Streptosporangium sp. NBC_01755: one gene and its partner. The protein of the gene in region 1 interacts with the protein of each later gene in a pairwise test. Links are inferred from orthologs where the notes say so. Each region holds a gene or a part of one and is shown on either strand. Other genes may lie near its edges. The genes, in order: rlmB and OG884_RS21780.

Region 1 (15,844 bases):
CGAGCAGGTCGGCATCGGCGAGGATCTTGCGGGTCGGCCCGTCCGCGGCGATGACTCCCCCGGAGAGGATGAGCGAGCGCTCGCACAGCTCCAGCGCGTAGGGCAGGTCGTGGGTGACCATCAGGACCGTCACGTCGAGCCCTCTGAGGATCTCGGCGAGCTCTCGGCGGGAGGCCGGGTCCAGGTTGGACGACGGCTCGTCGAGCACCAGGATCTCCGGCTCCATGGCCAGCACCGTCGCCACCGCGACCCGGCGGCGCTGGCCGAAGGACAGGTGGTGCGGCGGCCGGTCGATCGTCTCCAGCATGCCCACGCGCTCCAGCGCGTCCTTGACCCGGCGCTCCAGCTCCTCGCCCGTGATCCCCAGGTTGGCCGGGCCGAAGGCCACGTCCTCGCGGACGCTCGGCATGAAGAGCTGGTCGTCGGGGTCCTGGAAGACCAGTCCGACCCGCCTGCGGATCTCTTTGAGTGATCCCTTCCCTACCGGTAGCCCCGCTACGGCCACCGTGCCGTGGCCGGCGGTCAGGATGCCGTTGAGGTGCATCACCAGCGTGGTCTTGCCCGCGCCGTTCGGCCCGAGCAGCGCGACCCGCTCACCGCGCTCCACCCGGAAGTCCACACCGAACAGCGCCTGCGTACCGTCCGGGTACGCGTACGCCAGACGGCTCACCTCCAACGAGGGCGGCGGCGCGGTCATGCGACCCCCCAGCTCCCGAGCAGCACGGCGAGCGCCGCACCCGGCAACATACCGGCGACGAGCCACTGCCGCGACGCGACGGACAGATCCTGGATGACCGGCATCGAGCCGGTGTAGCCCCGGCTGAGCATGGCCAGGTGTACCCGCTCGCCCCGCTCGTACGAGCGGATGAACAGCGCACCCGCCGATCTGGCGATCACCTGGATGTGCCGCACGTCCCTGGCCACGAACCCGCGCGACTCCCGGGCCACCCGCATCCGGCGCATCTCCTCCAGGATCACGTCCATGTAGCGGAGCATGAACATGGCGATCTGCACCAGCATCGGCGGCAGCCTCAGGCGCTGGGCACCCAGCAGTATCAGCCGTGGCTCGGTGGTGGCCGCGAGCAGCACGCTCGCGACCACGCCCAGGGTCGCCTTGGCCAGGATGTTCCAGGCGGCCCACAGACCGGCGACACTGAGCGAGAGCCCCATGAACGTCACCCGCTCGCCGAACCCGATGAACGGGATGGCCAGCGCGAACACCACGAACGGCACCTCGACCACCATCCGCCGCAGCAGGAATCCCGCCGGGACACGCGCGGCCACCGCGACCGCGGCCAGGAGCACGGCGTACAGGCCGAAGGCCCAGAACCACTCACGTGGGGTGGCGACCACAACCAGGGCGAACCCGGCCACCGCCGCCAGCTTGCACTGGGGTGGCAGCCGGTGCACGAGCGTGTCGCCCGGCCGGTGGAGCCGATGGTGGTGGCCCGCCCCCACTAGACGGAGACCTTCCTGTCGCTGTCCTCGCCGCCCTCGGCGCTCTCGCCACGGCGGCGCACCGTGAAGAACAACCCGCCGCCGACGGCGAGGGTCACCCCGACGCCGATCAGACCGGCCACACCCACCGGAATGCCACCCACGTCCCCGTAGTCGGCGAGCGGCTGCTCACCCAGCGAGTGGTCGACCGCCTGTCCGCTGAAGCCCTTGTCCTCGGCGACGCGCTCCAGACCGTCGGGCGAGGAGGAGGCGTAGAAGCTGACCAGGCCCGCCAGCAGCGCCGCCACCGCGATACCGGCGGGCAGGAACCAGCCGGGACGGCGCGCGGCGACCGGTGCCGGGGACGCCGGAGACTCCGAGGTGACGGTCACGTCGCCGCCCGCGCCGCGCAGGATCAGCGGCGCGACGAGTTCCCTGGCGCCGTACACCAGGTCGGGCCGGATCGCCAGGACGGTGCTGACGGTGACCGCGGTGATCAGGCCCTCCCCGATGCCGATGAGCAGGTGCACGCCGCCCATGGCCGCGGCGACCGTGCCGATCTCGATGGGCGCGGTGCCGCCGATCCAGAACAGCAGGGTGAAAGTCAGCGCCGTGGCGGGCACCGAGAGCAGCGCCGCGACGAACGAGGCCGCCACCACTGCTCCCCTGCCCCGCACATTCAGGGTGATCAGGCGGAAGACGCCCCACCCGACCAGTACGGCGACGACGCCCATCAGCGTGATGTTGACGCCCAGCGCGGTCAGGCCGCCGTCGGCGAAGAAGAACGCCTGTACGAGGAGGACCACCGCCACGCACAACACCGCCGTATACGGACCGACGAGTATCGCTGCGAGAGCACCGCCAAGGAGGTGGCCGCTCGTGCCCGCGGCGACCGGGAAGTTGAGCATCTGGACGGCGAACACGAAGGCGGCGACCAGGCCTGCCATGGGGGCGGTGCGGTCGTCGAGTTCACGGCGGGCGCCGCGCAGGCAGACGGCCACGCCCGCAGCGGCGACCACTCCCGTCGACAACGACACCACCGCGTTGAAAAAGCCATCGGGTACGTGCACGACAAGCCTCCGAAGCGCGGATTTGACTCCACTTTAGGCCATGGGCTTGTACTTGCAAGCTAGTGGCATTAACGCCCGGAGAAGGTCTGGCGACTTCCGCATTGCACCGGGACTCGCGGCGGTCCCAGACGCCGTCAACACACGATGCGTCTGACGAAGGTCCGGGGGCCGAGGGTGCGGACCACGGTGCTGAGCCGCCCCTTGCCCGCCGTGGCGTAGGGCCTGACACTCCACCGGGTCGCGCCGCGCCACCAGGTGCGCGGCTGCTCGATCATCTCGGGCACCGCCTCGATCCTGAAGCGGGCGGGTGGTCCGCCCAGGTCCATCTCCAGGTAGGCGTCCCAGGTACCGGGACCCAGCCGGCCCATCGCCTGCCAGGCCGTGAACGTGCCGTCCTCGCCGACCGTGACCGGCTCACGCCGCTCCCGGCTCGACTCGCGCTCCCGCCAGACCAGATACCGCACCGCGTCCGCCGCCGGAGCGGCGGCACCCACGGTGACCTCACCGTGGAGCACCAGCCGGTGCCCCGCCACCCAGTGGGCACGCACCAGCCTCGCGCTGCCCGGCACCGCGACCACATGACCGCCGATGTCAAGGCTGAGGTTGCCGTAGGGGCGGGTGAAGTACGGCAGGGCGACGACGTCGCCGACCACTCGTGGCGCGGGCGGCACCGGAAGCGCGGTCGACCCGTCCCTGTCGGAGCCCAGGCGTGCGAGCCGGGGAACGCCCTCGAAGGCGACACCCACGTGAACATCCCAGATGCCGGAGGACAGACCGGTGACGTCGACGACCCCGGTGAACTCCGCACAGTCGCCCGTCACCGGGACCACGACCTCGTCCGAGGGACCGGTGCCCGCGTGCCGGCGCCGCAGCACCAGGGCGAGATCTCCGCCGACGATCTCCGGGCGGTCGTACCGCTCCAGCGTGCTCAGCGCCACCTTGCCGGAGATCGCCAGCCTTCCCTCCCGCTCCCAGCGGAGCGCGGTGAGCTCTCTGCGGACCGAGGCCGACTCGATGTGCGCCAGCCGCACCAGGCGGTCGATGTCCTCCAGCGCGGCGATCCTGCTCCGATCGATCGCGGGGAGCCGGTCGCGGACCCCGTCGGTCAGCCACCGCTCGCACATGTCGGCCACCTCGGCGGCGATCTCCTTACGCTCGGCCTCCCCTGCCTCCAGGAAGGGCCCGCCGAGGTGGCCGAAGGCATCCATCCGGAAGTGGCGCCGCAGGAGGTGGTCGCGGAGGTCTCCCGGCCGCACGTGAGCGAGCATCAACTCGATCGGCCGCCTGATCATCCGCAGCCAGGAGACCGGGTCGCGACTCCCCTGCCGCTGCATGATGCTGGTGCCGTCGGGCCGGGCGACCAGGTGGTAGCAGTCGTAGTCGGCGACCACCGAGATCACGTTCGCGTGGCAGTAGGCGTGGGTGGTGAAGACGACGTCCTCGCCCACCAGCAGCGTCTCGTCGAAACGGATGGCGTGCCGCTCCAGCATCTCCCTGCGGAACAGCTTGAAGCAGCTCAGGCTGTTGTAGACCGCGCTGTCACCGAGCGGCACCCGCTCGGCGTTCTCCCTGAACATCGAGATCGGCACCTTGCGATCATGACCGACGATCTTCCCGAGCACGATGTCCGAACCGTTGCGGTCGGCCATCGCGAGCATCCGCTCCAGCGCCTGAGGGCCGAGGTAGTCGTCCGCATCGCAGAAGAAGACGTACCTGCCGCGAGCGCGGGAGAGACCGACGTTGCGCGGGCGCCCCGCGCCGCCGGACGCCTCCTGCCGGACGACGCGGATCACACCGCGATGGCAGGAGGCGTACAGGTCGAGCAGCGCGGCACCGCCGTCGGTGGAACCGTCGTCGACCACCACCACCTCCAGGGCGACGCGCTGGATCAGCAGCGAGGTCAGACACCTGTCGAGATAGGGCCCGCAGTTGTGCAGGGGGACGATCACGGTGACGTCGACGTCGGACCGGATCGCCTCCTCTCGCGTGATATCGCAGCCGCCCCGCCCCGTGCGGACTCGCTGAAGAGTCGTTACCGCCACCGCCGCGCCCCTCGTCGGTCACTTTCCGCTTATCTAGCGTCTCAGTATGTGACGAAGGAGTGCCCGTACGGAGCAAATCCACAGGGTTGCCTCCCCGATCTGCCGGCACAGAAAGCCGAATCAGGGAGAAACCAGCCGGTTCACACCTCTTGCGGCCCCGTCGCACCGGAAGCCCTCGCCTCCCAGGAACACGCCCTCCCGGACGGCCGAACGCCTCAGGCACCCGGCAGACCTCCGTTGCCCTGCAACCGGACGATCCGCGCCCTAGACATCGCTGTCGGCCCGGTCGAGGTCGTCGCGATCACGGTCGGCGCGCTCACGCGGGGCCTGATCCGCCCCGGGCACCTGAGCCCGACGGCGGCGGTACAACAGCCAGGCGATGGCGTACAGCGCCAGCGCCACCGCGATCAGCGCCCCGAAGAGGTGAAGCGGGAGGATGAGGAAAGTGATGCTCTGCCGGGATGTCCCACCGATCCCGGAGACCGACACCGTCGCGTGACAGACGCACATGAACGGCGGATCCGCCCACCTGACGACGACGTCCCTGCCCTCTCCCCTGAGCACCGTGAAGTCGGGAAACGGCACCTCGTACCCGTTCACGTCGACCTTCAGCGCCCGGGGGCCGAAGAAGTCACGGTGAACGGTCCCGCGGTTCTCCACGGTGGCGGTGAAGTCGACGGGACCGCCCGTCGGGAAGGCGACGGAGGCACGGAACCCGTCGATACGCACGGACGTGTCGATCGGCCCCGGCACCGTGATGTAAATCGGTGTTCCGATCGCCCGGTTCAGCGAGATGTTGCCCCCACCGGCTCCGGCCGGGGTGACGAAGAGCAGGGCCACCTGGTGCTCACCGTGCTCGGGCTCCGGAGGGGGATCGATCAGTACGCTGACGCTCCGCTCCCCACCGGGGGCGAGATGGAATCTCGCCGGCCTGGCCTTGAGCCACGCGACGGCCGAGTGGGGAGCGTCATGCTCGAAGAGCATCTTGCCGGACCCGTCCATGGTGAAGTTCGTCCTGTCGACGACGATGTCGACAGGCAACCGACCCCCGTTGATCACATGGAACGACTGGTGCTCGTCGATCTCCTCCGGTGGGACGACCAACCGTGCCGGACTCACCGTCAGCGAGAAGTCCGGATCCCCAGCCGCGCCGGACACCCCGGAAGCCTCCGGCCCCACCGCCAACGCCACGCCCCCGGCCAGCAAGGACGCCGCGATCACACGCCGAAGCCTCCCGGCCACCGCGCAGCCTCCTCATTCTCATGATCGAAATTCTCACGGTCGAACCGAGCGGCCCCGCGCGACCAACGGGTGGGTCTACAAGGTGGCGGCGATCGGCACAGAGACCCTCCAAGATCCTTTTTGCGCATAGTAGTCATCGTGTAACAGAAAGTGCAAGCTCCCGGGAAGACGTGTCGCCACTATCGGACTCTCCGGATTCCCGGTCACGCATCAGGTCGAAAGCACGCCGCAGTCCGGCGGCCACGCGACCGGCACGGAGAAGCGCGAAGACCCGCGGAACGATGAAAGGCCGGGTCAACCCGGAAACGGGTTGACCCGGCCTTTCATATACGAGCCGACGAACTGGGTGAGGAGTGCGCGGCCCTGGTCGTCGATGATCACGCCTGCCACGCTGACGGAGTGCTGCGTGTTGTGGTGATCCATCGGATGTCCTCAAAAGGACGCGACCGCCAGGGCGGCGTCGTGATACCCGGAGATCCCGTCATCGGCTGCCGTACGCCACCTCCGTGGACGCGACCCGGTGAGCGCCACCCCCGGACGGGGGCGTATAACGCGCGCCGCGTCCGCCGGTCAGAGCGGCCGGGCTTCACCGCGAGGAGCGCGCCCTGCGAGGCCAGGTGAAGTCAGCCGATCTGGAAGTAGGGGTTGCGGGCCTTGAAGGTGCACTCGCCCACGAACTTGACCGTCTTGCCGGGTGCGACCTTCTTCCACCCGGTGTTGTACAGCTTCGAGCCGTTGCCGATCGCGTTGACACACCAGTACATCAGACGCGCCTTACCGGTCGCGTTGCCCCTGTTCTTGCATTTTCCCCAAACAGTGGTGTTTCCGGTTCCGGGGGCGTTGCACGTCACCTTCGCGGCCATGATCGTGGACGCGCCCGTCTCTGCGGCCTGGGCGACTCCGCCGAACGGCACCAGCACGGCAAACGCATCTGCGACGACGGCCAGCGAACCAATTACCTTGATCATATTTGATTTCCCCTCGTGAACGGATTACGGCGCTTCGCGTGGGCGAATTGCAGCGCTTCGCGATCCAGAAAGCGCTCCGTGTAGCGCCGGTCGATATCCCGCTGATACGAAATGCCGGGATGTCGACCATGGTGGCATGCAGGCCGCCAGCCAACCAAGAAATCTTTGTCCGCAGTCCGTCCAAGGCTGCCACTTAGATTTTTGGACAAATGAATCCGCAGGTCAGGACTGTCCTACCTGGACACTCAGGAGGACTGGACGCTTGAGTGTTAACGGTGTCCGCCCCCGCGCGCCGATCACCTTGCAGTAAACGTGGTGCTTTCCAGGTTCGCTCGGAGCCCGCACCCACACCGCGATGGCCGCTTTCCGGCCGGGCGCTGACAGCGGTATTTTCATCGCTTCGGATGATCGGCACGGCCAGGCGTTCACACGATTCGTACATCCATCCTCCCAGGGCACCGTCCCGATATCGAGAATTCTCCATGCCTTCTTGGGAGAAGAGCCCTGCCATACCTTTGAACCGTCCTGATACGCGATACAACCACGAACTCAGAATCATCGCCGGCGCGGACCCGGGCATACGAGGCCTCGGAGCGCAGTCAGCCGATCTTGGCGCCGTACACGTGGCCGATCGTCATTACCAATCGTCGCGAGGACACCGAGTCGACGCCAAGAACGAGGTCCTGCTGGAGGCCAAGGCGTCGGAGGACCCCGCGGTGCGTGCCTCGGTGCGCGGCCAGCGGGTCACCGGGCCGACGACCAAGCAGCGCATCCGGGCAACGCCGCGCTCGGCGCTGAGCGACGCCGTCGTTGAGGGTCTGATCACCGAGAACGTGGCCAAGCTGGTCAAGCTGGAGACCACCAAGAGGCCGAAGGGCCTGGTCTGGACGAAGGAACGCGTGGCCGCCTGGACGGTGCCTAACGAGCGTGCACTGAAGAAAGCGACGGAGGAGGCCACAGGGCGCCGCGTGGACGCTTTTGAGGTCTGGGCGTCGGCGCCCCGGCCGAGCAAGGTCATGGTGTGGACGCCCGCCCAACTCGGGGCGTTCCTCGGCGCCGTGATGAGTCACCGGCTGTATGCCCGGTTTCGCCTGATCGTGTTCGCGGGCCTGCGCCGGGGCGAGTCGTGCGGCTGCCGCTGGACAGACCTCCGCGTCGATCATGCCCGAGGTGGCACGCGAGGCGGCTGAGATGATCGCCGCGCTGGTCCCCCGGAAGGCCGGGGTTGGGGAGGCGTCCCCGACCGTTGGCCCCCCTTTGGCCCCCCTGAAGAGGCGGATCGGACCAACAGTTCTGGGGAAAAGGAAGGACCCCCAGGTCACTGGGGGTCCTATGCGAGCCGACGAGGGGAATCGAACCCCTGACCTACAGTTTACAAGACTGTCGCTCTGCCGATTGAGCTACGTCGGCATGGCCGCCAGACGAGTGTAGTCGGATTACCTGCCGCACGTCACCGAGGTACGCCACGACAATTGCGAACCGTCAGGAACGGCGGTGGCGGGCCACCTCGTAGAGGGCGATGCCGGCGGCGACGCCCGCGTTGAGGGATTCGGCCGCGGCGTTCATCGGGATGCGGACGACCAGGTCGCATGACTCTCGGACCAGGCGGGACAGGCCTTTGCCCTCTGAGCCCACGACGACGACCAGCGGGCCGTCGAGGAGATTCGCCTCGCCGATGTCGACCTTGCCCTCGCCGTCCAGGCCGATCACGAACAGACCCGCCTCGCGGTACTCCCGCAGGGTGGCGGTGAGGTTGGCGGCGCGGGCGACCGGCAGGGTGGCCAGCGTGCCCGCCGAGGTCTTCCAGGCACCACCGGTGACCCCGGCCGAGCGGCGGGAGGGGATGACCAGGCCGTGGGCGCCGAAGGCGGTGGCCGAGCGGGCGATGGCGCCCAGGTTACGGGGGTCGGTGACACTGTCGAGGGCGACGATCAACGGGACCTCCGCGGCCTCCTGTGCGCCGCGGACCAGATCGTTGGGGTGGGCGTAGTCGTACGCCGGGATCTGCAGGGCGATGCCCTGGTGGATCCCCCCCTCGGTGAGTCGGTCCAGCTTCTCCCGCCCGACCTCCAGCATCGCGATGCCGCGGTCGGCGGCGATACGGACCGACTCCCTGACGCGGTCGTCGTTGTCGATGCGCAGGGCCACGTAGAGCGTGCTGGCCGGAACCCCGGCCCGCAGCGCCTCGACCACGGGGTTGCGCCCGCCGATGTGCTCGGGCGCGTCATCGCTCCGCCTCGCGCGAACCGGGGTGCGCGGGGAGGAAGTCCTGCCGGTCTTCTCCTCGCGCTCGATCCGCTCGGTGCGCGACTTGTCCTTGTGCCAGTGCCGCATGTGCGCCGGCGGGGTGGCCCCCCTGCCCTCCAGGCCTCGGCGGACGTTGCCGCCCGTGCCCTTGGTCGGACTCTTCTTCTTCGCGGGTCGCCCGGACCCTTTACCCCCACCAGCCATGGTCTATAGCGTACGGCCTGGTTTTAGCGCGAGAGTTCCCAGCGGGTGCCCTGGGGGGTGTCCTCGACGTGAATCCCGGCACGGGAAAGCTGGTCACGGATGCTGTCGGCCGCCGCGAAGTCCTTGCGCGCCCGCGCCGCCTGCCGCTGTTCCAGGGCGACGGCGACCAGCGCGTCGACGGTCGCCCGCATGCCGGTCTCGCCGCCCGTGGAACGCCACTGCTCCGAACGCGGGTCGAGGCCGAGGACGTCGAGCATGTTCTGCGTCTCGGCGAGCAGCCTGGCGACCTGCTCCTTGTTTCCCTGGGCGAGCGCGACGTTGCCCTCGCGGACCACCTCGTGCACCACGGCGAGCGCCTGGGGGGTGCCCAGGTCGTCGTCGAGGGCCTCGGAGAAGGCCACCGGGAGCGGCGCGTGCGCGTCGACGTCGTGGATGACCTCGGCCGCGCGGGTGACGAAGCCCTCGATGCGCTGGTAGGCCGTGGCGGCCTCGAACAGGGCCTCCTCGGAGTATTCGATCGGGGAGCGGTAGTGCGGGGCCGCCAGGTAGTAGCGGAGCTCGACCGGGCGGACCTTCTTGGTGACCTCGGGGACCAGCAGGGAGTTACCGAGCGACTTGCTCATCTTCTCCGCGCCGATCTTGAGCATGCCGTTGTGCATCCAGTAGCGGGCGAAGCCGTCGCCGGCCGCCTGGGACTGGGTCAGCTCGTTCTCGTGATGCGGGAAGATCAGGTCGACGCCGCCGCCGTGGATGTCGAAGGTCGAGCCGAGATACTTCGTCGCCATGGCCGAGCACTCCAGGTGCCAGCCGGGGCGGCCTCGGCCCCACGGGGTCGGCCAGGTCGGCTCACCGGGCTTCTCGCCCTTCCAGAGCGCGAAGTCACGCGGGTCGCGCTTGCAGGAGTCGGTCTCGGTGTCGCCCGCGGCCCGCATGTTCTGAAGCTTCTGGTTGGAGAGCGAGCCGTACCGGTCGGCGTAGGACATGACGTCGAAGTAGACGTCGCCGCCGGAGGCATAGGCGTGGCCGGCGGCGATCAGCCGGTCCATCAGCTCGATCATCTCGGGCACGTGGCCGGTGGCCCGCGGCTCCACCGTCGGGGGCAGGCAGCCCAGCACCTCGTAGGCCCAGGTGAAGGCCCTCTGGTTGCGCTCGGCGACGGCGAACCACGGCACGTTCTCCGCCGCCGCAACCCTGATGATCTTGTCATCGATGTCGGTGACGTTGCGGCAGAAGGTCACCTCGTAGCCCGACCTGATCATCCAGCGGCGGAGCACGTCGAAGTTGACGCCTGAGCGGATGTGCCCGATGTGCGGGGGAGCCTGCACGGTGGCACCACACAGGTAGATCGAGGCCCGGCCGGGTTCGACCGGGACAAATTCGCGGACGGTGCGTACGCTGGTGTCGTATAGCTGCAGGCTCACGAGGGCAAGGCTAATGCCTCACCTCCCCTCACAAGCCAGGTTGCGGGACGTTGAAGACACCCGCTAGAGGATTTTCTGACCATTGGCGGCGAATGTCGCCCGGTCGGCTCACCTGAAGAGCACCTCGGCAGAAGACATATTCGAGGGTGATCAAGACGATCATGCCGGGTGTCGATTCTGTAGGCTCGAAGAGCCATGGACGCCAAATCCCCCGCGGCGGCAGCCTCGCTCTCCCGCCCGTCACCGCCCCTGACCACCGCCGCCGAACCGAGCAGGACGGCCGTCGCCCTGCGCCGCACCGGGATCGCCATCGCCGGAGTCGGCGTGACCGCCCTCACCGCCGCGGCCTGCGTGCTCTCCTTCGAGGACCTGCGAGCCCTCGCCCTGGCGGGCAGGGCACCCGCCGGCCTCGCGTATCTCTACCCCGCCGCCTTCGACGCGCTGCTCGTCGTCGCGATGATCGGCGTGTTGCTGCTGAGAGGCGGGTGGTGGCCGGTACGGCTGCAGGCGGGTGTGATCCTGACGCTGCTGTTCGCCGGCGCGACCACCGCCGAGGTGGCCACCGCCATGCGGATGGCGGTGGACGAGCAGCGAGCGGCCGTCGTGGTCGCCGTCGCCCCCTGGGTGATGCTGATCCTGGCTCTCTGGCTCTGGCTCCTGCTGATCAAGCACGCCGCCGCCAGGCGTGCCGCGACCGACGCGGCCCTGGTCGGCCGGCCCGCCTCAGGGCATGACATCGTGCCGTTCCCCGAGGCGGGCCGACCGTCCTCGGAGCATCCGGGCGTGCCCGCCCCCGAGGAGCGGCGGCAGGGGCCGGGCCACCCCGGGCAGTTGGTGCACCACCCCGCGGCCGAGATCATGCTCGACCCGCATGCCGCCCCTCCCCTGGAGACGGCCCCACACCATGATCTCCCGACGGGAGAACCGGTGGTCGGTCCTACCGCGGCGCCGGAGACCCCCGAGATCACCGATGTCCCGCAGAGCCCTCCGCTCCCGCGAAGGCCCACGGCTCCCCGGCCGGGAAAGCCGATGCGCTGGGGTGACCTGATCCGCCCCCGCCAGGGCGATCTGCTCGTTCATCCGCCTCGTTCCGACGTACGAGTGACCGAGGAGGAGCCCGGGAGCGGAGGCAGGATCAGCGAGCGGGTGGAGACCTGGGACACCGACGCCGGTGTCCCGCGGGAGCGGGGGTCCCGGGCGAGCGAACCCGGTACGGCCGAGGCCGGCCCACCCGACACGACCCGACACGGCACGACCCCACGCGACACGACACGACGCGACACGACCCCACGCGACGCAGACGAGGTGAGCGAGCGCGACGCCGACACCCAGCCGATCCTCGCCGTGAAGGACCGGGCGGCGAACGTAACGCCCGGCAGGAGGACCGCCGGGACGGCGGCGAAAGCGTCCACGGCGGCAGGAAAGGCGGATGTCACGGACGGCGAAGCGGGTGACTCGCCCGCACACGGCGCCGAGGCCGCGGAGACCGGGGAGACCGGGGAGGAGGCCCAGGCGCGCGAGGAGGACGGCATCGCGGCCCCGCCCTCCGGGCGGATGCGCAGCACGCCCGTCCCGCCCGGTGAGTGAGGGAAGAGAGCTTAACCGGGCCCGCATACCCCCTTGACCGGATCCGGGGAACGAAGCGGGCCGTGACGAAGTGCTGACGCACCTGCCGCTCCATGTGGCGGACCTGATCCGCCGCCAGCCGTCCGTCGAGCACGAGACGAGCCTGGGCCGGATGTTCAGGCCGCCCGGCGATCCACCTGTCAGACCCTGGAGCGCTTGAGACCGGCGACCAGGCCGACACCGACGACGGCCGGACCCACCTGCATGATGAGTTCGATCCGGTCGATCCCATCCGTGGTGGCAGCGCCGAGAACCTGGGCGATGGCGGTGCCGATGAGCGCCGCGACAATGCCGACGACGACGGTGAGGATCCATCCGATCGCCTGCCTACCGGGAAGTCAAGGGACGACCGATGGCACCGATGACAGCGCCGATGACGATTGCTCCAAGAATGGACTCAATAGTCATCACAACCTCCCCGTGAGGGTGAGACCTTCACTCTCAACAGGGAGGTGGCCACCCCCTATGTCATGGATATTCCAGCGACCGGTAAAAATTCCGTCAGTGCGACTTCCTCGCCTGCATCTGAACGACGAGGAGCACTCCGATTACGGCGAGCGCGAGTTGGATGAGGTGCTCCCACCAATTGATCCCCCGCGTGTTGGTCAGGCCGACCGAGGCGGCGATGGCGGTGCCGATAAGCGCCGCGATGATGCCGACGATGAGCGTCAGGCCGATGCTCAGGTTCTGGCGCCCCGGAAGGATGAGGCGTGCCAGCGCGCCGATGACGGCGCCAATGATGATTGCGGAGACAATCGATCCGATCATGTCCGGCTCCCCCTGTCACGAGACACAGTCATCAGGGAGTTACCCAGCGCACTCATAGATCATCCCAAAAAGGGGTGGCCCGTACCGCGCCAGGAAACGGGCCACCACCTCGATATGGATTGACGGGCATTCCGCGCCGCCCGCCGGAACGTTTCCACGTTCCGCATGAGAAGACGTCTGACAACCGCTACAGGTTCACCACGATCGCGGTCGCAATGGCCGCGACGCCCTCGCCTCGGCCGGTGAGGCCCAGCCCGTCGGTCGTGGTGGCGCTGACGCTCACCGGGGCGCCCACGGCCGCGCTGAGAGCCTTCTCGGCCTCGATGCGGCGGGGGGCCATCTTGGGCCGGTTGCCGATCACCTGGACGGCCACGTTGCCGATCTCGAAGCCCGCGGCCCTCACCTTGCGTGCGGTCTCCTCCAGCAGGGCGGCACCCGAGGCACCTGCCCAGCGAGGATCGGACGTGCCGAACAGGCCCCCGAGGTCACCGAGACCGGCCGCGGACAGCAGCGCGTCACAGGCCGCATGGGCCGCGGCATCACCGTCGGAGTGCCCGGCCAGGCCGGTCTCGCCGGGCCAGTGCAGGCCGGCGAGATGAAGATCGCGGCCAGAAGCGAACGGGTGAACGTCGACCCCGACGCCCACCCGTGGAAATGTCTTGCTCAGGAGTTGAGAACCTCGTCCAGCAGGGCCTCGGCCTTATCCTCATTGGTCTTTTCCGCGAGTGCGAGCTCGCTGACGAGGATCTGCCTGGCCTTGGCCAGCATTCGCTTCTCTCCCGCGGAAAGTCCGCGCTCCCTGTCTCGTCGCCACAGGTCGCGAACAACCTCCGCGACCTTGTTGACATCACCGGACGCCAACTTCTCAAGGTTCGCCTTGTAGCGGCGGGACCAGTTCGTGGGCTCTTCGGTGTGAGGCATTCGAAGCACGTCGAAAACGCGCTCAAGGCCCTCTTGTCCGACTACGTCGCGAACACCCACGAGTTCGGCGTTGTCAGCCGGCACCTGGACGGTAAGGTCGCCCTTGTCGACCTTGAGAACCAGGTAGGTCCTTTCCTCACCTTTGATGGTTCGGGTCGTGATCGCCTCGATCCGAGCAGCCCCATGGTGGGGGTAGACGACAGTGTCGCCGACCTGGAAAGTCATGTGACAAGTACCCCTTCCGCTGTACTCAAGAGTACCACGTATCCACAGCCTCCCGGAACAGTGAAATCACCATAACTGCAGGTCAAAGCCGCGTCTTATGACTTGACAAGTGCTCAAGTGTGTGAATCAAGGGGGCAAAAAGCACTTATGACCTGCGTTCCCCACCTCCGGATGATCAGGCGGGGCGCGGGGAAACCCGGTAAACGTCGCCGATAGGGTTGGCCCTGCCCTACCTCATGCGTGACAAGGAGAACTCGCACCGTGACCCGCAACAGCCGTCACCGGGCGATCGCCGCCGCCGCGTTCCTCGCAGCCGCCCTGACTCTGACCGGCTGTGGCGCCGGATCCGACGCGATCACCAACATGCCCTACTCGCCGACCGAGGCCCTGTCGGTCAAGACAAAGGAGGGCATCGACATCTCCCAGGCCTTCTTCCTTGGCCCCGACTCCGGCGGGACGCTACCGGCGGGTGCGGCCACGCCGCTCTACCTGTCCCTGGTCAACACCAACGGCCCCGACGAGCTCGTCGGTCTCGGCGTCGACCCGGCCCTCGGCACGGCGAAGGTGAGCGCGCCCGTACCGCTCCCCCAGAACCAGCTGGTGAGCGTCGGCAAGCCGACTCCCACGATCCTGATCGAGGGGCTGAAGAAGCCGCTCAGGGGCGGCGAGGCCATCCCGGTGCAGCTACAGTTCGCCAACGCGGGAGTCGTGCAGCTCACGATCCCGGTCATCACCCGCAGCCGCGAGTTCACCGCCTACCCGCAGGTTCCCGGCGCCTCCGCGGCTCCCACGCCGACCCCCACCCCCTCCGCCTCCGCCGAGGAGGGGCACGGCCACTGACCCGCTCCCCGCTGATCTCACCGTGGCGGGACGGCGGCGGGCGACCGCGACGAACGGCCGCGGTGAGCCGGGGAAACCGGATTCCCGGGAGCCGGTCACCGGACACGGACCGGCCCCGGTGGCCGCCTCCGGACACGCCGAGGGGTCGTACGGCGCGGGCACGCCGTACGACCCCTCGGACCGTCCGGAGGCGAGCGTGGAGGCTCAGGCCTCCACGGGGTCGAACTTGTAGCCCAGACCCCGGACCGTGAGAATGCAGCGCGGGTTGGACGGATCGGACTCGACCTTGGCCCGCAGCCGCTTGACGTGCACGTCCAGGGTCTTGGTGTCGCCCACGTAGTCGGCGCCCCAGACCCGGTCGATGAGCTGGCCCCGGGTGAGCACCCGCCCGGCGTTGCGCAGCAGTACCTCCAGCAGCTCGAACTCCTTCAGGGGCAGCTGCACCGGCTCGCCCCGCACGGCGACGATGTGGCGGTCGACGTCCATGCGGACCGGCCCGGCGGCCAGCACCGCCGACTCCAGTTCCTCCACGTCGCCCTGGCGGCGCAGCACCGCGCGGATGCGGGCCACCAGTTCCCTGGAGGAGAAGGGCTTGGTGACGTAGTCGTCGGCGCCGAGCTCCAGCCCGACGACCTTGTCGATCTCGCTGTCCTTGGCGGTCAGCATGATGACGGGCACATTGGAGCGCTGGCGGAGCGAGCGGCAGACCTCCGTCCCGGGCAGGCCGGGAAGCATCAGGTCGAGTAGCACCAGGTCGGCGCCGTTGCGGTCGAAGGTCTCCAGGGCTTCCGGCCCTGTGGTGGCCACGGCCACCTCGAAGCCCTCCTTGCGCA
Region 2 (10,313 bases), 120 kb from region 1 along the record:
GCCCGGAGGTCGCGGTGGCCTCCACCAAGGCGTTCCTCACCCAGCTGGTGGCCTGCTACCTGGTGGCGCTCTACCTCGCGCAGGTCCGGGGCACGAAGTTCGGCGACGAGATCACCCAGATCGTCGACCGGCTGGCGGAGATGCCGTCAAAGGTGAGCGAGGTCCTCTCGACGGTCGAGCCGGTCCGCGCGCTGGCCAGGTCGCTGGCCGATGAGCGGTGCGTGCTCTTCCTCGGGCGGCATGTGGGCCTCCCCGTCGCGCTGGAGGGAGCGCTGAAGCTCAAGGAACTGGCGTACATGCACGCCGAGGGCTTCGCGGCGGGGGAGCTCAAGCACGGCCCGATCGCACTGATCGACAGGGGGCTCCCCGTCGTGGTCGTCGTCCCCTCCCTGTCCGGCCAGCGGGTGATCCACGACAAGATCGTGTCCAATATCCAGGAGATCAGGGCCAGGGGCGCCAGGACCCTCGTCATCGCCGAGGAGGGCGATGACGTGGTCGAGCGGTACGCCGACACGCTGATCCGCGTCCCGGCCGTGCCGACCCTGCTCCAGCCGCTGGTCGCCACGGTGCCGCTCCAGGTCTTCGCCTGCGAGCTGGCCACCGCCAAGGGGCACGACGTCGACCAGCCCCGCAACCTCGCCAAGTCGGTCACGGTGGAGTAAGGCCCGGACGGGGGTTGTCCACAGCCTGTGGACAACCCCCATGGATTACCGATGGGCAAAAGTAGGAATAGGGGCTGCCCGCTTTCCTGCATGGTTAATTGTCGATTTATGCCATATAACGGACTAATAGGGAGGGATTAACGTGACGTGAATCCACCGGACCTCAGGGAGTCGCAAGATGGATCGTCGTCGTTTCCTCGCAGGTAGCGGTGCGCTGGCCGCGGTAGGGGTGGCCGGGCCGTTCGCCGGCGTCGCGCAGGCGGGGCTGAACGGGGAGACCCGCCCCGGAGGCGGGTACGGGCCGCTGAAGCCGGTCGCCGACGAGCGGGACGGCACGGTCCGGCTCCACCTGCCCGACGGCTTCCGCTACGCCTCCTTCAGCGTCGCCGGGGACAGGTTCGGCGACGGGTCCGTCGTCCCCTCCCGGCACGACGGCATGGCCGCGTTCCGCGGGCCCTCGAACACCGCGATCCTCGTCCGCAACCACGAGGTCAGCGGCCCGGTCGGTGCGTTCGGCGACCCGGCCAAGGCCTATGACCCGGTGGCGGGCGGCGGCACCTCCACGCTCAGGGTCACCCGCTACGGCAAGGTGATCTCCGCGGCCCCCAGCCTGACCGGCACCCAGATGAACTGCTCCGGCGGCCCCATGCCCTGGGGTGCCTGGGTGACCTGCGAGGAGACGGTCAACGGGCCGGACGTGGGCAACGACTTCACCGGCCAGGACAACGGCAAGCTCACCCAGAAGCACGGCTACATCTTCGAGGTTCCGCTCAACGGCGGAGCCTCGGGGCCGATCAGGAGCGCCGGGCGGTTCGCCCACGAGTCGGCCGCGTTCGACTCGTTCACCGGCGCCGTCTACCTCACCGAGGACAACTTCGCGTTCGCCTCCGGCTTCTACCGCTACCTGCCTCCGAAGAACCCGCTCCGGGCCGGTCGCATCCTCGACGGCGGCAGGCTCCAGATGCTGGCGGTGCGGGGCGCGCCGGGCAAGGACCTCTCCCTCGGTCAGTCCAGGGGTGCGACCTACGCGACCACCTGGGTGGACATCGACGACCCCGACCCCGCCTTCATCGGCACCCCCGCCAACGACGTCGCCGTCCAGGCGGTCGGCAACCAGGGCAGGGCCAAGGGAGCGGCGCTCTTCTCCCGGCTGGAGGGGGCGATCAACCACCACGGCACGATCTACTTCACCTCCACGCAGGGCGGCGCGACCGCGTCCGGCGACACCCCGCCCAGCGGCTTCGGCAAGGGGCGCGGCCAGGTGTGGGCGTACGAGACGTGGAGCGGGCGGCTCAAGCTCGTCTACGAGTCGCCGGGCTCGGTCACCCTCGACCTGCCGGACAACGTCACCGCCAGCCCCCGGGGCACGCTGGTCCTCTGTGAGGACGGCCCGGGCGACAACTACCTGCGCGGCCTCACCAGCCGTGGCGAGATCTTCGACTTCTCCCGGCTGGCCCCCGTCTCCGGCGACTCGGGTGCCGAGTTCGCCGGCTCGACCTTCGGCCCCGGCGGGCACACCCTCTACGTCAACGTCCAGTCGTCGGCGGGGATGAGCTTCGCCATCTGGGGCCCCTGGCGGCGCGGCGGCTTCTGACACCCGCGAACCGATGCCCGCGCCGGGCCTCATGAACCTGATTCCCGCGCCGGGCCTCATGAACCTGATTCCAGGGAGAACGAGGCTCCGCGCGGGAGTACGGCATGCCGTGTGCGCGGCCCGGGTGAGGACGATGCGGCCCCCGTAGGCCCTAGCCTGGGGGAATGATCGTTGGGATCGGTGTCGACGTCGTGGACGTGGCCAGGTTCGAGGCGACGCTGGCGCGCACACCCGCGCTGCGGGGACGCCTGTTCACCGCGGCCGAGAGCACGCTGGCGACGGAGTCCCTGGCCGCCAGGTTCGCGGCCAAGGAGGCCGTCGCCAAGGCGCTGGGCGCGCCCCCCGGGCTGCGGCACCTGGACGCCGAGGTGCTCATCGGCGAGCACGGCCGGCCCGAGCTGCGGGTGACCGGCCGGGTGGCGGACGTCGCTCTCGCCCTGGGCGTGGTCAGGTGGCACGTCTCCCTGACGCACGACGGGGGCGTCGCCATCGCCTACGTGATCGCCGAGGGATAGATTCGGTGGAATGCGGACCGCGTTCACATCCGACCAGATCAGGGCGGCCGAGGCGGCACTGATGGCGACCCTGCCCGAGGGCACCCTGATGGAGAGGGCGGCCACCGGGCTCGCGGCGGTCTGCGCCAGGATGCTCGGCGGCGTGTACGGCTCCCGTGTCGTGCTGCTCGTCGGCGGCGGGGACAACGGCGGCGACGCCCTTTACGCCGGGGCACGCCTGGCCGCCAGGGGGGCCAGAGTCGACGCGATCATCGCGGGGACGCGCGTCCACGAGGCGGGGCTGGAGGCCCTGCGCCGCGCGGGCGGCCGGGCGACCGCCCCGGACGGCCGGCCGGTCCCCCGAAACAGTGCGGAGTCCCCCCGGGAGAACGCGGAGTCCCCCCAAGAAAGCGCGGAGTCACCCCGGGAGAGCGCGGGGTCCCCTCGAAACAGTGCGGAGTCCCCCCGAGAGAACGCGGAGTCCCCCCGGGAGAGCCCGGTGGGCACGGCTGTCCGCGGCCTGATCGACGCGGCGGACCTGATCGTGGACGGGATGCTCGGGATCGGCGGGGCCGGGGTGCTCAGGGAGCCTTACGCGACTCTCGCCGGGCTCGCGAGTGACGCGCCGGGCGAGGTCGTCGCGGTGGACGTACCGAGCGGGGTGGACGCGAGCAGCGGCCGGGTGGAGGGCGCGGCGGTCCGCGCGGACGCCACGGTCACGTTCGGGGCGTGGAAGACCGGGTTGCTGGTGGATCCCGGCGCCGAGCACGCGGGCCGGGCGGAACTCGTCGACATCGGCCTCGGCCCTCACCTGCCGGAACCCGACGCGACCGCGCTGACGGACGCCGACGTGGCCGCGCTGCTGCCCAGGCCCGGCGCCTCCTCCGACAAGTACCGCCGGGGCGTCGTCGGGATCGCGGCGGGCAGCGAGCGCTACACCGGTGCGGCGGTGCTGGCGGTGGGCGGGGCACTGCGGGCGGGGGTGGGCATGGTCCGCTACGCGGGGGGCGCCGAGCCGGTGGCCCAGGTGCGGGCCCGCTGGCCCGAGGCCGTGATCACCACGCTCGCCCCGGGCGAGGGCGTCGAGGAGGTGGGGCGTGTGCAGGCGTGGGTGCTCGGTCCCGGGCTCGGCACCGGCGAAGAGGCACACGCCGTCGCCCGCTCGGTGCTGGCGAGCGAGGTCCCCGTGCTGGTCGACGCCGACGCGCTGACCCTGGTGGCCCGGGAGCGGGGGCTGCTCCGTCGCGACGCGCCCGTCCTGGTCACCCCGCACGCCGGCGAGCTCTCCCGCCTGATGGACGTGCCGAGGGAGCTGATCGAGGCGCGGCGCCTGGAGAACGTACGGCGGGCGGCGGCCGAGCTGGGCGTGACCGTACTGCTCAAGGGCTCGACCACGCTGGTCGCCGGGAAAGGGCTGCCGGTCAGGATCAACCCCACCGGAAGTCCCTGGCTCGCGACCGGCGGTACCGGTGATGTGCTGGCCGGGCTGGCGGGCGCGCTGCTGGCCGCCGGACTGAGCGGCTATGACGCGGCCTCCTGCGCCGCCTACCTGCACGGGATCGCCGGTAGGCGAGGCCCTCTCGCCGCCTCCGACGTCGCCGAGGCCCTGCCGGAGACGGTGCGGTCATTGGTCAACAGGCTCCGGCAGAGCCGCTCACCTGCCAAACTGGAACGATGAGCTTCCCGATGACTCCCGCCGAGGCACGGGTGGACCTTTCGGCCATCCGCGAGAATCTGGCGCTGCTCGGGAGCCATGCTCCCGGTGCCGAGATGATGGCAGTGGTCAAGGCCGACGCCTACGGGCACGGGCTGGTCCCCGCCGCGCGAGGCTGCCTGGAGGGCGGCGCGGGGCGGCTGGGCACCGCCTACGTCCGCGAGGCCCTCCAGCTGCGGGCCGGCGGGATCACCGCGCCGATCCTGTCGTGGATCCTCACGCCCGGTGAGCCCCTGGAGCAGGCGGTCGAGCACGACATCGAGCTGTCCGCGGGCTCCGCCGGGGTGGTCGACACGATCGCCGACGCCGCGGCCCTGGCCGGCCGGACGGCCAGGGTGCACCTGAAGGCCGACACCGGCATGTCTCGTGGCGGTGCGACACCGGGTGAGTGGCCCGCCCTGCTCGATCGGGCGCTGTGGCGACAGGCCGAGGGGACCGTCGAGATCGCCGGGCTCTGGTCCCACCTCGCCAGCGCGGACATTCCGGGAGATCCGTCCATCGCGGCCCAGCTGATGGTGTTCGACGAGGCGCTGGCCGTCGCGGAGAAGGCGGGCGCCGGAGGCTCCCACGTCATCAGGCACATCGCCAACTCGGCGGCCACCCTGACGCTGCCGCAGGCACACTACGACATGGTCCGTCCCGGGATCGCGACCTTCGGGCTGAGTCCCGTGCCCGAGCTCGGAGACTTCGGGCTGCGCCCCGTGATGACGCTCATGGCGCGGATCGCGCTGGTCAAGCGGGTGCCCGCCGGGTCGGGTGTGTCGTACGGCCATCTGTACGTCACGGATCGGGAAACCACGCTCGGCCTTGTCCCGCTCGGATACGCGGACGGGATCCCGAGGCACGCCACCAACCTGGCGGAGGCGCTGGCGGGCGGCCGCAGGCGGCGGATCGCCGGCCGGGTCTGCATGGACCAGTTCGTGATCGATGTGGGCGACGACCCGCTGGCGGAGGGCGACGAGGTGATCCTGTTCGGTGACGGTTCGCGAGGTGAGCCGACCGCCCAGGAATGGGCGGATTCTCTCGGCACGATCACGCATGAGATCGTGACCGGGATCGGTTCGCGGGTCCCACGCGTTTACCGGTGAAAGGCAGCTCAGGGGGTCGCATGAGTATTACCACACGGCGCAAGGTCGGTATCGCGGGCGCGATCGTCGGTGTCGCGTCCGCGGGAGTGGCCGCCGGGGCCCTCGCCAAGCGGTATGCGGTAGGCCGGATCAGACTCCGCCCCGACCTGGAGGTGAGCGAGCCGCTGGGAGAGCTTCGGGGCCGTCCCACCACGGTCACCACCTCCGACGGGGTTCCGCTGTACGCCGAGGTGGACGGCGTCCAGGACGCTCCGCTGACCGTGGTGTTCTGCCACGGCTACACGCTCAACCTCGACTCCTGGCACTACCAGCGGCGCGACCTGAGTGACGCCTATCGCCTGGTCCTGTGGGACCAGCGCTCCCATGGGCGCTCGCCGCGCATCCCGACGAAAGACTGCTCGATCGACCGGCTCGGCGACGACCTGGCCGAGATCATCGAGGCCCTGGTGCCGGGCCCGTGCGTGCTCGTCGGCCACTCCATGGGCGGTATGACGATCATGGCGCTGGCCGACCGGCACCCCGAGCTGTTCGGTGACAAGATCAAGGGCGTCGCGCTGATCTCCACATCTCCCGGCAAGCTCGGCGAGATCTCCCTCGGCCTGCCCGCGCTGCTGTCGAAGGTGGTGCACAAGGTCACGCCGGGCACGGTGTCGATCCTGAGGCGCGGTGGCACGCTGGTCGACAAGAGCCGCCAGGTCGGCAATGACGTGGCCTTCCTGGCCCTGCGCCACCTGGGTTTCGGCGATTCCATGAACGTCAGTCCCACGGTCGTCGACTTCGTCGAGTCGATGATCCGTTCCACCCCTTTCGAGGTGATCGCCGAGTTCTACCCGGCGCTGATATCGCACGACAAGCTGAGCGCGCTGGGCGTGCTGGACGAGGTGCCCACCTCCATCATGGTCGGCGACAAGGACTGGCTCACCCCCGTCGAACACAGCAAGGCGATGGCGGCGGCGCTGCCGAGCGCCCGGTTCACCGAGATCTCAGAGAGCTCGCACCTGGTCCATCTGGAGCGGCCGGCGGTCGTCAACAACGCGCTGCACGACCTGCTCAAGCGGGCGATCGCCGATGCCGATGCCGATGCCGACGCGGGCGACGAGGACCGATGAGCTCGGACACGGGTGCGAGTGGTGACGGGAGTGACGCAGCGGTGAGAATCGTGGCGACGGCCGAGGAGATGCGGGAGCTGGGCGAGAGGCTGGCCGCGCTGCTGCGGCCGGGAGACCTGGCGGTGCTGTCGGGCCCGCTCGGCGCGGGCAAGACGACCCTGGTGCAGGGGATCGCCGAAGGGCTCAAGGTACGCGGACCGATCACCTCGCCGACCTTCGTCATCGCCCGGGTGCATCCCTCGCTCTCCGGCGGTCCCGCGCTGGTCCATGTGGACGCCTACCGCCTCGGCGGTGACCTGGAGGTCGACGACCTGGACCTGGACGCCTCGCTGGAGGAGTCGGTGACCGTCGTGGAGTGGGGCGAGGGCCTGGTGGAGGGGCTCGCCGACGACCGGCTGGAGATCCTCATCGGCAGGGGTGCGTCCGGCGAGCCGGGCGAGGAACGGACCGTGACCCTGCGCGGGGTCGGACCGCGTTGGGAAGGTGTCATCTGATTTGCCTACGGGGACGGGGAAATCCTGACACGCTGGTACTGCGAGCCATTGGTCTAGATCGTCGGGCGCGTTGATCGACTCTGGCGGGTTTGCCCATGTTTAATGGGGAACAGGTGGGACATCGTGCCGGGCGAGGGTCGTCGGCCGGAGGGCGAAGTGGAGTTCGACGGTGCCAAGCGTCAAGCGTGTCGCGGTTGCGGGAGCCATCGTTCTTTTCGGGATTGCCGGGTGCTCGGCGGAGGCCAACTCGGGCAGCCCGACGAGCACGCCCACGGCAGCCCCGCCTGACTCCGGCAGCAGCCGGCAGGACATCGAGGTCCAGCTCCAGCCGGCCCGCGCCAAGGCCGGGCAGAAGGTGTGGGTCCTGGCGAACTGCCCGATCCCGCAAGGGGGTCCCGAGCACCGCGGCACCGCGTCATCCCGGATCTTCCGCACCCCGGTGACCCTTGACCCGATCCTCGCGACGCCCACACCGGCTCCCGCGAACACCGCCAGCCCGACGCCGCGCCCGTGGGTCCGCGGTCAGGCCACCGTCGCCGACGGCACGGCCGCCGGTGTCTACGAGGTCAACGCCAGGTGCGAGGGGACCAACGACACAGGCAAGACCAACCTCAGGATCGTGTCCGACACCGAGCCGAGCTCCACCTCGACGTCCAAGCCCACTTCCAAGCCGACCAGGACGATCATCAGCACCGAGGCGCCGGGCACGGGCGGCGGTGGCACCGCGGCAGGAGGCCCCGCCGACTCGGGCGCGCCGATCGGCACGACGGGCGTCCTGCTCGCCCTCGGCCTGGCGGGCGGCATCGGCATCGTGGTCGTGCGTCGCCGTCGCTCGTAGTCCCTGATGGCCGATTCCACCCGCTGGTCCAGGGTCATCCTGGCCGGAGTCGTCACCGGTGCCGTCGTGGTCGCACTCAACAGCAGGGGCGGCGGCGAGGAGAAGCCGCCGGCCCGCGCCTCGGTCGTGCCCAGCCGCATCGACATCCCGTCCCTGGGTATCAAGGCGCCCCTGATGAAGCTCGGTGTGACGGACGGCCGGATCGACCTGCCACCGTACGAGAAGCCGAACAGTGCGGGCTGGGTCAAGGACAGCGCGGTCCCCGGGGACGAGGGTTCCGCGGTGATCCTCGGGCACGTGGACACCAAGACCGCGCCCGCCGTCTTCTACAAGCTCAAGGAGATGAGGGAGGGACAGGTCATCAAGGTGGTGCGCAGCGACGGCAAGGTCGCCCAGTACCGGGTGGACACGATCGAGCAGATCAGCAAGAAACGGTTCCCCGCCGACAAGGTCTACCTTGAGGACGGCCTGCGGCTCATCACCTGCGGCGGGACCTTCGACTGGGACAGCAACGAATATCGCGACAACCTCATCGTCTACGCCACCCTGGTCAAGACCTGAGCCCACTCACCTGGGGCTCGGACGGGGGAGCGGCAGGCCACCCGCCGAGCAGGCCCTCACCCGCGCCCCACGCGGGCAGTGCTCCTGAGCCCTCCCGGGAAGGACTAGGCTAACTGTTCGTGCTGGTCCTGGCCTTTGACACCGCAACCCCCGCCGTCACAGCAGCGCTGCACGACGGTGCGAGGGTCCTCGCCGAGTCGACGACGGTCGACGCGCGCCGCCACGGCGAGCTGCTCGTGCCCACGATCGAGACGGTCCTGAGCGAGGCCGGAGCCTCGCTCCGCGACGTCACCACAGTCGTCGCGGGCTCCGGCCCCGGCCCCTACACCGGGCTCCGGGTCGGACTGGTGACCGCCCAGGCCCTCGCGACGTCACTGGGCGTCCCGGCGTACGGCGTGTGCACGCTCGACGCGATCGCCTACGGCAGCGGGCTGACCGAGCCGTTCCTGGTGGCCACCGACGCCCGGCGCAAGGAGGTGTTCTGGGGGCACTACCAGGAGATGCGCGCCCGGCTGTCCGGCCCCGCGGTGGACCGGCCCCAGGACCTGCCGGGGGAGCTCCCGCTGGTCGGTGCGGGCGCGCGGATGTACGCCGAGGTCGTCGGGGCCTCCCGGCTGCTGGACGCGCCGGAGTATCCCCACGCGGGCGCGCTGGCCGCGCTGGCCGCCGAACAACTCGGCGAGCCGGGCGTCCGCGCGGTCGTCGAGAGCGGCACCCACCCCGTGCTCGGCCTGCCCCGCCCGATCTACCTGCGCCGCCCCGACGCCCGGGTGCCCTCGGCGCCGAAGAAGGTCTCCGCATGACGACGGTGCTCCGTCAGATGACCTTCGACGACCTGCCCGCGGTCATGGAGATCGAGCGCAAGACCTTTCCCGCCGACGCCTGGAGCGAGGGCATGCTCCGCGGCGAGCTCAACGACCAGCCGAGGACCAGGCACTACGTGGTGGCCCTGGCCGAGGAGGTGATCGTCGGCTACGCGGGCCTCGCCGCGGCGGGGGACCAGGCCGACGTGCAGACCATCGCCGTCCTGGCCGAGTGGCGCCGGAGCGGTGTCGGCGGCGCCCTGCTGACCGAGCTGCTGACCGAGGCCGCGCGCCGGGGCGCGGTCTCGGTCTTCCTTGAGGTGCGCGCCGACAACCCGGGCGCGCAGGCGGTCTATGACAGGTTCGGGTTCGAGCAGATCGGCCTGCGCCTCCGCTACTACGAGGACGGCACCGACGCGATCATGATGAGAAAGGATCTCCATGCGTGACGAACCGGTGGTCCTGGGCATCGAGACCTCCTGCGACGAGACGGGGGTGGGCATCGTCCGGGGGCACACCATGCTGGCCAACGCCATCGCCTCCAGCGTCGAGCAGCACGCCCGTTTCGGCGGGGTGGTGCCCGAGGTCGCCTCCAGGGCGCACCTGGAGGCGATGACCCCGACCGTCGAGCGGGCCCTGGAACGGGCGGGCCTGCGCCTCGCCGACATCGACGCGATCGCGGTCACCGCCGGGCCGGGCCTGTCCGGCGCGCTGCTCGTCGGCGTCGCCGCCGCCAAGGCGTACTCGCTGGGCCTGGGCGTGCCGCTGTACGGCGTCAACCACCTGGCCGCCCACGTCGCGGTGGACCAGCTGGAGCACGGAGCCCTGCCCAAGCCGTGCATCGCCATGCTGGTCTCCGGCGGGCACTCGTCCCTGCTGCTGGTGCCCGACGTCGCGAGGGACGTCATCTCGCTGGGATCCACCGTGGACGACGCCGCGGGTGAGGCGTTCGACAA

Evidence for each region.
Region 2: the proteins of rlmB (region 1) and OG884_RS21780 interact in binary tests that used the Escherichia coli proteins (3 or more experiments, as listed by UniProt). The link is inferred for Streptosporangium sp. NBC_01755 from one-to-one orthologs.

The regions. Positions count from the first base shown.
Region 1 is NZ_CP109131.1:4,381,488-4,397,331, reverse strand. What follows is about bases 7,227-9,986. They hold rlmB (23S rRNA (guanosine(2251)-2'-O)-methyltransferase RlmB), read right to left. Parts: upstream 9,211-9,986; coding sequence 8,242-9,210; downstream 7,227-8,241. Other genes in these bases: cysS (cysteine--tRNA ligase), read right to left, coding at 9,234-9,986; OG884_RS21180 (hypothetical protein), read left to right, coding at 7,383-7,949; OG884_RS37555 (NBR1-Ig-like domain-containing protein), read right to left, coding at 7,227-7,296. Outside these bases: OG884_RS21215 (energy-coupling factor ABC transporter ATP-binding protein), read right to left, coding at 1-697; cobalt ECF transporter T component CbiQ, read right to left, coding at 694-1,458; OG884_RS21205 (energy-coupling factor ABC transporter permease), read right to left, coding at 1,458-2,507; OG884_RS21200 (glycosyltransferase family 2 protein), read right to left, coding at 2,642-4,549; OG884_RS21195 (hypothetical protein), read right to left, coding at 4,814-5,770; OG884_RS21190 (hypothetical protein), read right to left, coding at 6,086-6,214; OG884_RS21185 (hypothetical protein), read right to left, coding at 6,415-6,759; more of OG884_RS37555, read right to left, coding at 6,982-7,226; more of cysS, read right to left, coding at 9,987-10,631; OG884_RS21160 (hypothetical protein), read left to right, coding at 10,827-12,218; OG884_RS21155 (GlsB/YeaQ/YmgE family stress response membrane protein), read right to left, coding at 12,759-13,025; ispF (2-C-methyl-D-erythritol 2,4-cyclodiphosphate synthase), read right to left, coding at 13,213-13,671; OG884_RS21145 (CarD family transcriptional regulator), read right to left, coding at 13,689-14,171; OG884_RS21140 (copper chaperone PCu(A)C), read left to right, coding at 14,433-15,011; OG884_RS21135 (response regulator transcription factor), read right to left, coding at 15,216-15,844. UniProt on the Escherichia coli protein: Specifically methylates the ribose of guanosine 2251 in 23S rRNA.
Region 2 is NZ_CP109131.1:4,502,023-4,512,335, forward strand. Bases 2,268-5,104 are described here. They hold OG884_RS21780 (NAD(P)H-hydrate dehydratase), read left to right. Parts: upstream 2,268-2,781; coding sequence 2,782-4,428; downstream 4,429-5,104. Other genes in these bases: OG884_RS21775 (holo-ACP synthase), read left to right, coding at 2,421-2,771; alr (alanine racemase), read left to right, coding at 4,425-5,104. Outside these bases: glmS (glutamine--fructose-6-phosphate transaminase (isomerizing)), read left to right, coding at 1-662; OG884_RS21770 (PhoX family protein), read left to right, coding at 841-2,256; more of alr, read left to right, coding at 5,105-5,552; OG884_RS21790 (alpha/beta fold hydrolase), read left to right, coding at 5,573-6,661; tRNA (adenosine(37)-N6)-threonylcarbamoyltransferase complex ATPase subunit type 1 TsaE, read left to right, coding at 6,658-7,155; OG884_RS21800 (hypothetical protein), read left to right, coding at 7,325-7,993; OG884_RS21805 (class F sortase), read left to right, coding at 8,000-8,554; tRNA (adenosine(37)-N6)-threonylcarbamoyltransferase complex dimerization subunit type 1 TsaB, read left to right, coding at 8,674-9,357; rimI (ribosomal protein S18-alanine N-acetyltransferase), read left to right, coding at 9,354-9,806; tRNA (adenosine(37)-N6)-threonylcarbamoyltransferase complex transferase subunit TsaD, read left to right, coding at 9,799-10,313. UniProt on the Escherichia coli protein: Bifunctional enzyme that catalyzes the epimerization of the S- and R-forms of NAD(P)HX and the dehydration of the S-form of NAD(P)HX at the expense of ADP, which is converted to AMP.